DNA from 2 places in the Streptomyces sp. NPDC055025 genome. Region 1 is predicted to be linked to the other one. Evidence: predicted binding sites of a transcription regulator. Region 1 holds the regulator's gene; the other holds the start of a gene.
The links. Region 1 encodes HspR, which represses chaperone genes until heat shock. Its sites were predicted from a motif close to TTGAGNNNNNNNNNCTCAA; they were not measured.
Positions count from the first base shown of each region.

Region 2: lon (endopeptidase La) is a predicted target of HspR. The motif match lies at 1,931-1,949, and genes of this name have one in related genera.

Region 1 is NZ_JBSGVS010000025.1:90,361-96,564, forward strand. Features, by position in the region: gene dnaK (molecular chaperone DnaK) at 1-624, shown strand, start outside; gene grpE (nucleotide exchange factor GrpE) at 621-1,283, shown strand; gene dnaJ (molecular chaperone DnaJ) at 1,374-2,567, shown strand; gene ACWGDX_RS17525 (heat shock protein transcriptional repressor HspR) at 2,597-3,043, shown strand; gene ACWGDX_RS17530 (helix-turn-helix transcriptional regulator) at 3,299-4,312, opposite strand; gene ACWGDX_RS17535 (hypothetical protein) at 4,439-4,657, shown strand; gene ACWGDX_RS17540 (Rieske (2Fe-2S) protein) at 4,654-4,974, shown strand; gene ACWGDX_RS17545 (pyridoxamine 5'-phosphate oxidase family protein) at 5,221-5,625, opposite strand; partial or broken gene clpB (ATP-dependent chaperone ClpB) at 5,783-6,204, shown strand, end outside.
Region 2 is NZ_JBSGVS010000034.1:83,779-89,982, forward strand. Features, by position in the region: gene lon (endopeptidase La) at 1-1,908, opposite strand, end outside; gene ACWGDX_RS21585 (hypothetical protein) at 2,249-2,827, shown strand; gene ACWGDX_RS21590 (RNA polymerase sigma factor) at 2,937-3,521, shown strand; gene ACWGDX_RS21595 (zf-HC2 domain-containing protein) at 3,518-4,570, shown strand; gene ACWGDX_RS21600 (ABC transporter ATP-binding protein) at 4,707-5,618, shown strand; gene ACWGDX_RS21605 (hypothetical protein) at 5,615-6,204, shown strand, end outside.

The sequences.
Region 1 (6,204 bases):
TACCAGGGCGAGCGCGAGATCGCGGCGTACAACAAGAAGCTCGGAATGTTCGAGCTGACCGGTCTGCCGCCCGCCCCGCGCGGTGTGCCGCAGATCGAGGTCGCCTTCGACATCGACGCCAACGGCATCATGCACGTGGGCGCGAAGGACCTCGGCACCGGCAAGGAGCAGAAGATGACCGTCACCGGCGGCTCCTCGCTGCCGAGGGACGAGGTCAACCGGATGCGCGAAGAGGCCGAGCAGTACGCGGACGAGGACCACCGCCGCCGCGAGGCCGCCGAGACGCGCAACCAGGCCGAGCAGCTCGTCTACCAGACGGAGAAGTTCCTCAAGGACAACGAGGACAAGGTCCCCGGCGACGTCAAGACCGAGGTCGAGGCGTCCATCGCCGAGCTGAAGGAGAAGCTCAAGGGCGAGGACACCGCGGAGATCCGTACGACCACGGAGAAGCTCGCGGCCGTCTCCCAGAAGCTCGGCCAGGCGATGTACGCCGACGCCCAGGCGAGCGCCGCCGCGGGCGGTGCCGACGGTGCCGCGGGCGCCGGGCAGACCCAGGCCGACGACGATGTCGTCGACGCCGAGATCGTGGACGACGAGAAGCCCAAGAAGGACGGTGCGGCGTGACCGAGGAGACCCCGGGCTTCGACGAGAAGCCCGACGTCCCCTCCGGCGCCAACCACGACGACGCCACGCCGAACGCCGCCGAGCCGGACTCCGTGAAGGGGCCGGGCCCGGCGGCCTCGGCCGGGGACGTACAGGAAGTAGCCCTGAAGGCACAGCTCGACCAGGTCCGGATGGCGCTCGGTGAGCGCACCGCGGATCTCCAGCGCCTTCAGGCGGAGTATCAGAACTACCGCAGGCGGGTGGAGCGGGACCGGGTCACGGTCAAGGAGATCGCCGTGGCGAGTCTGCTGACCGAACTGCTGCCCGTGCTCGACGACATCGGCCGGGCGCGGGACCACGAGGAACTGGTCGGCGGCTTCAAGTCGGTGGCCGAGTCGCTGGAGACGGTCGTCGCGAAGCTGGGCCTCCAGCAGTTCGGCACGGAGGGCGAGCCCTTCGACCCGACGGTCCACGAGGCCCTGATGCACTCGTACGCGCCGGATGTCACGGAGACGACGTGCGTCGCGATCCTCCAGCCTGGGTACCGGTTCGGCGAGCGGACGATCCGGCCCGCCCGGGTCGCGGTGGCCGAGCCCCAGCCCGGGGCCCAGCCCAAGTCCGCCGACGAGCAGGCGGAGTCGGCGAACGACAAGGAGAGCGGTGGCCCGGACGAGGGCTGACGCGGTGTCGGACGGCGGTGCGGTGCCGGACGGCGTCGCACCGCCGGACAGCGGTAGCGGTGTGGGTGGCGGAGAGGAGGGACGTCGGGAATGAGCACGAAGGACTTCGTGGAGAAGGACTACTACAAGGTTCTCGGGGTACCCAAGGACGCCACCGAGGCGGAGATCAAGAAGGCGTACCGCAAGCTCGCCCGCGAGTTCCATCCGGACGCCAACAAGGGCGACGCCAAGGCGGAGGAGCGCTTCAAGGAGGTCTCCGAGGCGAATGACATCCTCGGCGACCCCAAGCGGCGCAAGGAGTACGACGAGGCGCGCGCCCTCTTCGGCAACGGCGGGTTCCGGCCGGGACCCGGCGCCGGCGGGAACGGCTCGTTCAACTTCGACCTGGGCGATCTCTTCGGCGGCGGCCAGGGAGGTACGCAGCCGGGCCCCGGCGCCGGCGCGGGTGGCTTCGGCGGCGGGCTCGGGGATGTCTTCGGCGGCCTGTTCAACCGCGGCGGTACGGGCACGCGTACGCAGCCGCGCCGCGGCCAGGACATCGAGTCCGAGGTGACGCTCAGCTTCACCGAGGCGGTCGACGGGGCCACGGTCCCGCTGCGGATGTCCAGCCAGGCGCCCTGCAAGGCCTGTACGGGCACGGGCGACAAGAACGGCACCCCGCGGGTCTGCCCGACCTGTGTGGGCACCGGACAGGTCTCGCGCGGCAGCGGCGGCGGGTTCTCGCTGACCGATCCGTGTGTGGACTGCAAGGGCCGTGGGCTGATCGCCCAGGACCCCTGCGAGGTCTGCAAGGGCAGCGGGCGCGCCAGGTCCTCGCGGACGATGCAGGTCAGGATTCCGGCGGGTGTCAGCGACGGCCAGCGGATCCGGCTGCGGGGCAAGGGCGCTCCCGGTGAGCGCGGCGGCCCCGGCGGCGATCTCTATGTGGTCGTGCATGTGGACGCCCACCCGGTCTTCGGCCGCAGGGACGACAATCTCACGGTCACCGTGCCCGTCACCTTCACGGAGGCGGCGCTCGGCGGCGAGGTGAAGGTGCCGACCCTGGGCGGTCCGCCGGTCACCCTGAAGCTGCCCGCCGGCACGCCCAACGGCCGGACGATGCGCGCCCGCGGCAAGGGCGCCGTGCGCAAGGACGGCACCCGCGGCGACCTGCTGGTCACGGTCGAGGTCGTGGTGCCCAGGGATCTCGGCGCAGAGGCACGTGACGCGCTGGAGGCCTACCGCAAGGCGACCGCGGACGAGGATCCGCGGGCGGAGCTGTTCCAGGCGGCGAAGGGAGCGTGAGTCCCGTGAACGGTGCGGACAGGGCGGACATGGACGGTCGGCGGCGCAATCCGTACCAGCTCACCGAGGAGACGCCGGTGTACGTCATCTCGGTGGCGGCCCAGCTCTCCGGACTGCATCCGCAGACCCTCAGACAGTACGACCGTCTCGGTCTGGTCTGCCCGGACCGCACAGCGGGCCGTGGCCGCCGTTACTCGGCCCGTGACATCGAACTGCTCCGTCAGGTGCAGCAGTTGTCGCAGGACGAGGGGATCAATCTCGCCGGTATCAAGCGGATCATCGAACTGGAGAACGAGGTCGCGGCGCTCCAGGCCCGGGTCGCCGAGCTGTCGGCCGCGGTGGACGGCGCGGCGGCGGCGATGCGGCAGCGCGAGGCACAGGTGCACGCCTCGTACCGGCGGGATCTGGTGCCGTATCAGGATGTGCAGCAGGCGAGCGCGCTGGTGGTCTGGCGCCCCAAGCGACCGACGGACTGAGCTACTTCGGACCGACGGGCCGACGGATCGACGGATCGACGGGCCGACGGCTTGCGCGGCTTCGGGCGCGCGGGCGCGGAGGGTCTACGGAGGGCTCGTGAAGGGCTCGGCGGTCGGAAGTCGTGTGGAGCCTTGTGGAGGGCCCTCACCCATCGGGTGGGGGTTCCTTTTCCGCTTCCTCGCCGTGCGCCCGCGTACGGGGCGCACAGCACCTCTCAGTGCCCCCCGCGCCCCCGCGGGCGCCCCCGCGTGTCCTCAGCTCTCCTCGTGGTCCAGGATTCCCGACTGCGCCACCAGATAGCCGAGTTGTGCGCGACTGCCACTGCCGAGGGTCGTGGCGAGCTTGGCGATGTGCGCGCGGCAGGTCCGTACGTTCATCCCCAGCCGGCGCGCGATGGCCTCGTCCACGTATCCCTCGACCAGCAGCTTCGCTATGGACCGCTGGATGCCCGTGATGCCGTCCGGCGTGGGCTCGTAGGCGACCTGCTCCGTCAGGGGCGTGGCGCGCCGCCAGAGCTGTTCGAAGACCTGCGCCAGATAGTCGACGAGCCCGGGGTGACGCAGTTCCAGCGCGATCTGCCGGTCGGAGCGCGCGGGTATGTAGGCGACCGTGCGGTCGAAGATGATCAGACGTTCGATGAGTTCTTCCAAGGTCCGGATCTCGACCTTGCCCTCCGCCAGCCGCTCCGCGTACGCGAGCGTGCCCTGGCTGTGCCGGACGGTGTGCTGGTACAGCGTGCGCAGACTGATGCCGCGGTCGACCACGTCGCGGCCTCGCTCCAGGGCTTCGGCCAGCGCGTGTTCACTGCGTCCGCCGCCGGGCTGCACTGTCAGTACTTCCGTACGGCACTCGGCGGTGGAGAGGTCGAGCGCCGCGTTGATACGGCTCAGCCCCTCCAGAACCGTGATCGCGTGGGTGGTCGGCGGGTCCTGGGCGCTGATCGTCATGAACGGCTCGAAAGAGTCGGTCAGTTCGACGGCGAAGTGCCGGCGTTCCTGGATCTCCCGCTCGATCGGATGGAGGCGCTTGGCGAGCGCCGCGGACGGTGGAACAGGGCGAAGCCAGTCGGCGTCGTCCGGATCGGGGTGCAGAAGTGCGAACTCCATGAGGCATGGAGTCCCCGCCGCCTCGCTCCGGGCGATGCGTCCGGAGCGCAGCGCACTGGCGTAAAGCCGTCTGCCGTCATCACACATATCGGTGACGGCATGGGGATGTGTCGTTTTTGAGTCGTTCGCGGGCAAATCTCCACCCCCCAGGGTCCTGAACATACAAGAACATGATGCCTCGTCCCGGTGGTGTTGACGTGCCCGGGTGAGACATCGTCTACATGGCGGGGGAGAGGAATCCATCAAGTGAGGACGAAGCCGACTATGTACAAGAGAATGCTTCGCGCGGTGGTTGCCACTGCTTTCTCTGCGGCTCTGGCCTATGGCGCGCTGGCTGTCGGGGGGGACATCAGCTGGGACTTCACGCCTGCCGGATCCACCGTCCAGAGTGTCCAGGTTCTGGAGTCGGGTGACATCAGCTGGGACATCGCTCCGAAGGGCCCCGGTTCGGACGTGGCGCCGGCGCATATCGGCCGGGTCCCCGCATCGGCCGACCCGAGCGCGTGACCGTCCCGCCGGACGACCGGGTCTTCCGGCGCGAGATGGCCTCGGCCTACCGGTCGGGGTGGCACTTCATCGATCTTGTCACGGCAATTCCTCACCGTGGCGACTCGCTGATGGTCACCCTGTTCGGAGAGCCGATCGTCGTCGTACGCGAGGAGGACGAGGACGTCCGTGCCTACCGCTGCCTTCGGAGGCCGCGGGGGGCTCCGCAGCCGGTCCGGTGTGCCATCCGATACGACATGATCTTCGTGAACCTCGACCAACGGGACCACCAACTGGTCGAACCCAAGACCACCATCGCCACCCCCCGCAGCGCCTGAGCGATTCCCCCGTCGTTGTAAATCGCTCCGGCGCTTCCCCCACACAACGGCGCCATCGTGGACCTGAAACACGATGGCGCCGTTGTGCTGTCCGCGTTCGGTAGGGACGCGGCCGTCGGGTACGGCATGCGGCCGTCCGGTCGGGAGGCGGCCGTCCGGTACGGCATGCGGCCCGTCCGGTCGGGAGGCGGCCGTCCGGTGGTCAGGGCTTGCTGCCCGCGCCCACGTGTCACGGCTTACGCGCTCTCACACGCGGCCGAGCGCCCGGTCCAGGGCGATCTCGATGACGACGCGGTCCGGATTGGGCGCGGGAGTGCGTCCGTACCGCTCCGCGTAGCGGCTCACCGCGTCCGCCACCAGCTCCGGCTCCGTACGGACCGCGGCGCGGCCCTCCAGCGTCGCCCAGTGGCCGCGCTTGACCTGGCACACCGCCACCCGCGCGCCCTCCGGCCCCGCCGCCAGGACATTGGCGACCTTGGTGCTGTGTTTGTTGGTGATGATCCGCGCCAGCCCGGCCTCCGGGTCGTACGTCACGCCCACCGGCACCACATGCGGGGTGCCGTCCGGGCGGAGGGTGGTCAGGGTGCACACATGCTGCTCGCGCCAGAACGCGAGAAAATCGGCGCTGGGATCGCGTACGTCGATGGACATACCGGAAGCCTAGGCCTGACGGGGGTGAAACCCTTGGGGGGCCGGACTCCCGGTTCAGGCTTGAGTGAAATAGACTCAACTTTGCGCATGTTGCTTCAGTCAAAGTCGCAGTCGAAGTCACGATCTGCGCAGGACGTGCAAGGAGGAGAGTGGGCACGTGGACGCCGAGCTGACCAACAAGAGCCGGGACGCGATCAACGCCGCCACCAACCGCGCCGTGGCGGCCGGACATCCCGATCTGACCCCCGCACATCTGCTGCTCGCGCTGCTCGAAGGCCAGGACAACGAGAACGTCACCGATCTGCTGGCCGCCGTGGGGGCGGACCAGGTGGCGGTACGCTCCGGTGCCGAGCGGGTGCTCGCCGCGCTGCCCAGCGTGACCGGATCCACCGTCGCGCCTCCGCAGCCCAACCGCGAGACGCTCGCCGTCATCGCGGACGCGGCCCGGCGGGCCAAGGAACTCGGGGACGAGTATCTCTCCACCGAGCATCTGCTCATCGGTGTCGCGGCCAAGGGCGGACAGGCGGGGGAGGTGCTCGACCAGCGGGGCGCCGATGCGAAGAAGTTGCTGGACGCGTT
Region 2 (6,204 bases), on a different contig from region 1:
GGCCAGCGACGCCTCCACATAGAGGACGTCACCGCCCGCGCCGGTCACCGCGAGACCCGTCGCCACGCCCGGCACCGCCGTACGCCGCTCCGCCGGGTCCTGCGCGGACTCGGGCACATGGTGCGGCCGGCCGATCAGCCCGCGCAGATCGCCGGCGCCGAGGGTGAACGGCAGCTCGCGGTCGCCCAGCTCGTGCTCGGCCGCGACCTTCCGCAGCAGCCTGGCGATCGCGCGCTCCAGATTCCGCACGCCGGCCTCCCGGGTGTACTCCCCCGCCAGCTTGCGCAGCGCCTCGTCCGCCAGCGTGACCTCACCGGGCTCCAGACCCGCGCGCTCCAGCTGCCTGGGCAGCAGATGGTCCCTGGCGATGACGATCTTCTCGTCCTCCGTGTAGCCGTCGAGCCTGACCAGCTCCATACGGTCGAGCAGCGCCTCCGGGATGGCCTCCAGGACGTTCGCCGTGGCGAGGAACACCACGTCGGACAGGTCGAGTTCGACCTCCAGATAGTGATCGCGGAAGGTGTGGTTCTGCGCCGGGTCCAGGACTTCGAGCAGCGCCGCGGCCGGATCGCCGCGGTAGTCGGAGCCGACCTTGTCGATCTCGTCGAGCAGGACGACCGGGTTCATCGAACCGGCCTCCTTGATCGCCCGGACGATACGGCCGGGCAGCGCGCCGACGTAGGTACGCCGGTGGCCGCGGATCTCCGCCTCGTCCCGTACGCCGCCGAGCGCGACCCGGACGAACTTCCGGCCCATCGCGTGCGCCACGCTCTCGCCGAGCGAGGTCTTGCCGACCCCGGGCGGTCCGACCAGGGCCAGCACGGCGCCGCCGCGACGGCCGCCGACCACGCCGAGACCGCGGTCCGCGCGCCGCTTGCGCACGGCCAGATACTCGGTGATCCGTTCCTTCACGTCCTCCAGGCCCGCGTGCTCGGCGTCGAGGACCGTCTGCGCGCCCCGGATGTCGTACTCGTCCTCCGTGCGCTCGTTCCAGGGCAGCTCCAGCACCGTGTCCAGCCAGGTGCGGATCCAGGAGCCCTCGGGGCTCTGATCGGAGGCGCGCTCCAGCTTGTCGACCTCCTTGAGCGCGGCTTCCCGCACCTTCTCGGGGAGATCGGCCGCCTCGACACGGGTCCGGTAGTCGCCGGACTCGTCCTCGTCGCCCTCGCCGTTCAGCTCGCGCAGTTCCTTGCGTACGGCGTCGAGCTGGCGCCGGAGCAGGAACTCGCGCTGCTGCTTGTCGACACCCTCCTGGACGTCCTTGGCGATGGACTCGGCGACATCCTGCTCGGCGAGGTGGTGACGGAGCTGCTCGGTGGCGAGCTTCAGCCGGGCCACCGGGTCGGTGGTCTCCAGCAGCTCGACCTTCTGGGCGGTGGAGAGGAAGGGGGAGTAACCGGAATTGTCGGCGAGGGTGGACACCTCTTCGATCTGCTGGACGCGGTCCACCACCTGCCAGGCGCCACGCTTCTTCAGCCAGTCGGTGGCGAGCGCCTTGTACTCCTTGACCAGCTCGGTGACCGAGCCGGGCAGCGGGTCGGGGACGATTTCGTCGACACTCACGCCCTCGATCCAGAGGGCCGCGCCGGGCCCGGTCGTACCGGCGCCGATCCTCACACGGCCACGGCCGCGGATCAGCGCGCCGGGATCTCCGTCGGAGAGCCGGCCGACCTGCTCGACGGTCCCCAGCACACCGATCCCGGCGTAGGCCCCGTCGATGCGCGGCACGAGCAGCACCTTCGGCTTGCCCGTACCACCGTCGCCGGCGCGCGCGGCGGCCTGAGCGGCCTCCACCGCGGCTCGGACCTCGGTGTCGGACAGGTCGAGAGGCACCACCATGCCGGGCAGCACGACCTCGTCGTCGAGCGGCAGCACGGGAAGCGTGAGCGGTGTGGACATGGCAGCCATGATCTCCCCTTCGGCAGTCAAGTTGAGCTATACCGACTCAATGCTTGTGAGTCCCAGGATGTTCCCCCGGCCGCGTTCGCTCTGAGCGATCGCCCTGCCACCCCAGGGAAACGGCCTCCGACGAAGGGTGGTGTGCGCTCAACGCGCCGGGACGGCCACAGCTTCCCGGCCCCGTCGACCCTCGGCTGTCAGTGCGGCCATCGCCCGTCGCCGCGCGTGCGCGGAAGCCCGCGCGTGCGTGATGGGCCGCGCGACGGGGCAGAGCTTGCCGGGAGGGACACCCTCGGCATGCTCGGCGCCGGGGGGCCGGGATACGGGCGGCGGACGGGGAGTTGGCCAGATGCGGCTGCGACTGGGATCGCGACGGACAGGACGGGTCCTGGCGGGCACGCTGCTGACGGCGGCGGTGCCGGCTCTGCTGCTCGTGGGATGCGGCGGGAACGGTACGGACCGTGCGGACACCCCGCCTGCCGCTACGACCGGCCAGGCCGCCCCGACGGTCCCCGCGCCCCCCTCCGCGTCGGTGTCCACGGCACCGCCCACATCTCCTCCCGCGTCGGGCACGCCCGCCCGCTCCCCCTCCCCGTCGCCCGACGCGACCCTCGTCATCGTCACCAGGTCCGGCGGCATCGCGGGCCGTCACGACAGTGTCAAGGTGAACAACGACGGGGCGTACACCGTCCTGTCCTCCGGCCGTGCGACCGGCTCGGGTCAGCTGCGCCCCGCCGAACTCACCGAACTGCGCCGGGCCCTCGACGCGTCCGGCCTGGAGCGGCTCCCGCGCGTGATGTTCGACCGGCCCGCCCCCGACGCCTTCGTCTACGCCATCAACCACGCGGACCACGAGGTCGCGATCTCCGACGCCGAGCCCGTACCCGCCCTCCAGCGCGTCGTCGCGGCCGTACCCCTCCCTTCCTGACCTCCCCGCAGGCCCTCACCCGCAGGCCCCTCACCCGCGGATCCCTCCCCGCGCGATCCGGTTCCGGCGGGCCGTGAACCGCCGGCGCCGGTGCCGGCGATAGAGAGGCGTGAGACTGTTCCGCCCCGTGGAGGGTGACCGCGACGACGGCGCGCTGCTGCGTGCCGTCGCCGGAGGGGACGCGGAAGCGCTGGCCCTGCTGTACGACCGGCACGCCGGCTGGCTGCTGGCCCGGCTGACGCGGCGGTGTCAGGACCCCGAGACCGTGAGGGAGGTCCTCCAGGACACCTTCGTGACCGTATGGCGCTCGGCCGCGGCCCATCACGGCGGCGAGGCGGGCGGCTGGCTGTGGGTGATCGCCGCGCGGCGTCTGGTCGACGCCCAGCGCGCACAGGCACGGGCCGGGCGAGGGGACCGGGCGGAGCCGCCGTACGAGCCACGCCCCCTCGCGCCCTCCGCCGAGGAGCGGGTGCTGGCGGGACTGGAGTACGGAGACGTCGGCACCGCGCTCGACCGGATCTCCCCCGAACTGCGCGAGGTGCTGCGCGCCACGGTCGTCGACGGACTGACCACCCGCGAGACCGCTCAGCTCCTCGGCATACCGGAAGGCACGGTCAAGTCCCGTGCGACGCGCGCCCGCAGGGAGCTACGAGCCGCACTGGACCGGATCACGCCCACGGAAGGCACGGCATGAATTCCATCGGGAAGCACGACGGGAAGTACGACGGGAAGCACGGCGGGAACCACGGCCGGAAACGCGGCGGCGGGCATGGCGGCGAGCCCGGCACAAGCGCCTGGCATGTGGACGACGCGCTGGCCGTCCGGTATGCCACGGGTTCGGCACCGGAACCCGACGCCTGGTCGCTGGAGAAGCACATCGAGTCATGCGGCGCGTGCGCCGTCCTGGTGTCGGCGGCGGTGCGGCGGGGGGCCGCGGGGCCGGTGCTCGCCGGTGTACGGGAAGCGGTGCTGGCGGCGGCGGTGAGGTCCGCGCCGCCCGCCGCGCGGATCGGGCTGACGGCCCGTGTCCTGTGGGCCGCGGGGCCCGCGCTGCGCGGCTCCTGGCTGGTGGCCGTGGTGCTGGTGGCCGCAGGCGCGGTCGCGCTGGCGTACGGAGCCGGTTTCGCGGGGGCGCGCCCCCTCCTGCTGGCGCTGGCACCGCTGCTGCCGCTGGCCGGGGTGGCGGTGTCGTACGGGGAACACGCGGACCCGATGTACGAGATCGGCGCGTCCACCCCCGGCGGCGGACTGCGGCTGCTCCTGACCCGTACGACGGCGGTCCTGGCCATGAGCCTGCCCCTGCTGACCCTGGCTGGAGTGCTGCTGCCGTCCTCGGCGTCCCCGGCGCCCTCGGTGCCCTCGGTGCCCTCGATGCCCTCGGTGTCCCCGGTGCCCTCGATGGAGGTGCCGGGCGCGGCGGCCTGGCTGCTGCCGGCCCTGGCGCTGACGCTGGCCACGCTGGTGCTCGGCTCCTATGTGGGCTGCCGCACGGCGGCCGGGGCGGTGGGGGCGGCGTGGGGGGCGGCGATCGCCGGATCGCTGCTGGCGACGGCGCGCCGGGACGGCGGCGCGGAGGTCGGGCCGTTCCCGGTGGCCGAGCTGTCCGCGTATCTGACGCGCTGTCTCGCCGGGGCCGAGGCGCAGGGGGGCTGGGCCGCCGGCGCCGTGGTGTGCGCCGGATTGCTGGTCCTGCGGCGGCGGTCCTTCGACCGCCCGTCCCTCGGTGCCCCGGGGCGCGCGTGAGGACGGGCGAACACCACAGGAAACAGACGGCGGGAACACGGCAGAGGCACGGCAGAGGCACGGCGAAGGCACAGCGGAGAAGCGCCATGGCAGTGACAGACGCCATGGAAATGACAGAAGTGAGAGGGGAACAGGCGTGGAAGCGACGGACACGGTAGCGGTACGGGGGCTGACCGTCAGACACCGCAGGACGGTCGCCCTGGACGCGGTCGATCTCGGCCTGGGCATCGGCGTGCACGGACTGCTCGGTCCGAACGGCGCGGGCAAGACCTCCCTGATCAGGGTGCTGGCGACGGTCGCCGCACCCGCCGCGGGGCAGGTGGAGCTGCTGGGCCGGGATGTGTCCGAGCACGGGCCCCGCGCGGCGGTACGGCGGCGGCTCGGCTATCTCCCGCAGCAATTCGGCTACTACCCGGGCTTCACGGTCCGCGAGTTCGTCTCGTACGTGGCCTGGCTCAAGGAGATGCCCGCGCCCCAGGTGCCCGGGGCCGTGCGGCGCGCGGTCGACCGGGTGGGGCTGATGGACCGTATCGACGCCAAGGTGAAGACCCTGTCGGGAGGCATGGTGCGCCGGGTCGGAATCGCCCAGGCGATCGTCAACGAGCCCGGTCTTCTGCTGCTCGACGAGCCGACCGCCGGACTCGATCCGGAACAGCGCGTCGAGTTCAGGGAACTGCTCCGGGACGTGGGCGCCGACTCCACCGTGATCGTCTCCACCCATCTCGTGGAGGATGTCGCGGCTGCCTGCTCGGAGGTGGTGCTGCTGGAATCGGGGCGGATCGCGTTCCGCGGTACGACGGCGGAGCTGACCGCGCTGGGGGACGGGACGGGCGAGCCCGGCGACAACCCGATCGAGCGCGGCTACACGGCGGCGGTACGGGCGATCCGGGCGCGGCGTGCCGCGGCGGGATCCGCGTCAGGGATTACGGCCGGACCCCCGGCCGGACCCCCGGCCGGGACCGTGTCCGGATCCGCGTCAGAGGCCGGCGCTTCCGCAGCCGCGTCCGGGGCCGGCGCTTCCGGGACCGCCCAGGAGGCCACTCGATGAGCGCCCTCGACACCTCCCGCGTCCCGCGCGGTCACGCCGCCCCGGACACCCGGGAGGACCGCGTCCCCGCACGCCTGCGGTCCGTCCGGCCCGTGCGCACCGAACTGCTGCGAGGCATCGGTCCCTGGGCCGGGGCGGCGGTCGCCCTGACCATCTGGGTCACCATGTATCCCAAGGTGGCGCGATGGCAGGGGCACTGGACGGACACCACTGATCTGCTGCGTGTCGTGGGACTGCTGCTCTGCGGGCCCGTCGCCGCCGCCGCCGGCTGCTGGCAGGGCGGCCGGGAGCGGCGGCGCGGGACCGGCGACCTGTGGACCTCGTTCCCCCGCACCCGGCTGCGCCGGACACTGCCTGCCCTGGCGCCGGCCGCGCTCTGGCCGCTCATCGGATACCTCATCGGTGCGAGCGGGTGTCTGCTGGCGACCTGGCCGTACGCGAGCGGGCCTCCTCCGTTCGTCTCACTGGTCGTCGCCGACGCGGTGGCCATCGCCGCCCTCGGTGTGCTGGGCTTCGTGGCCGGACGGCTGGTCCCCTGGCGCCTGGCCGCCCCGGCGCTCGCGGTCGTCACCTATGTCGGTCTGGC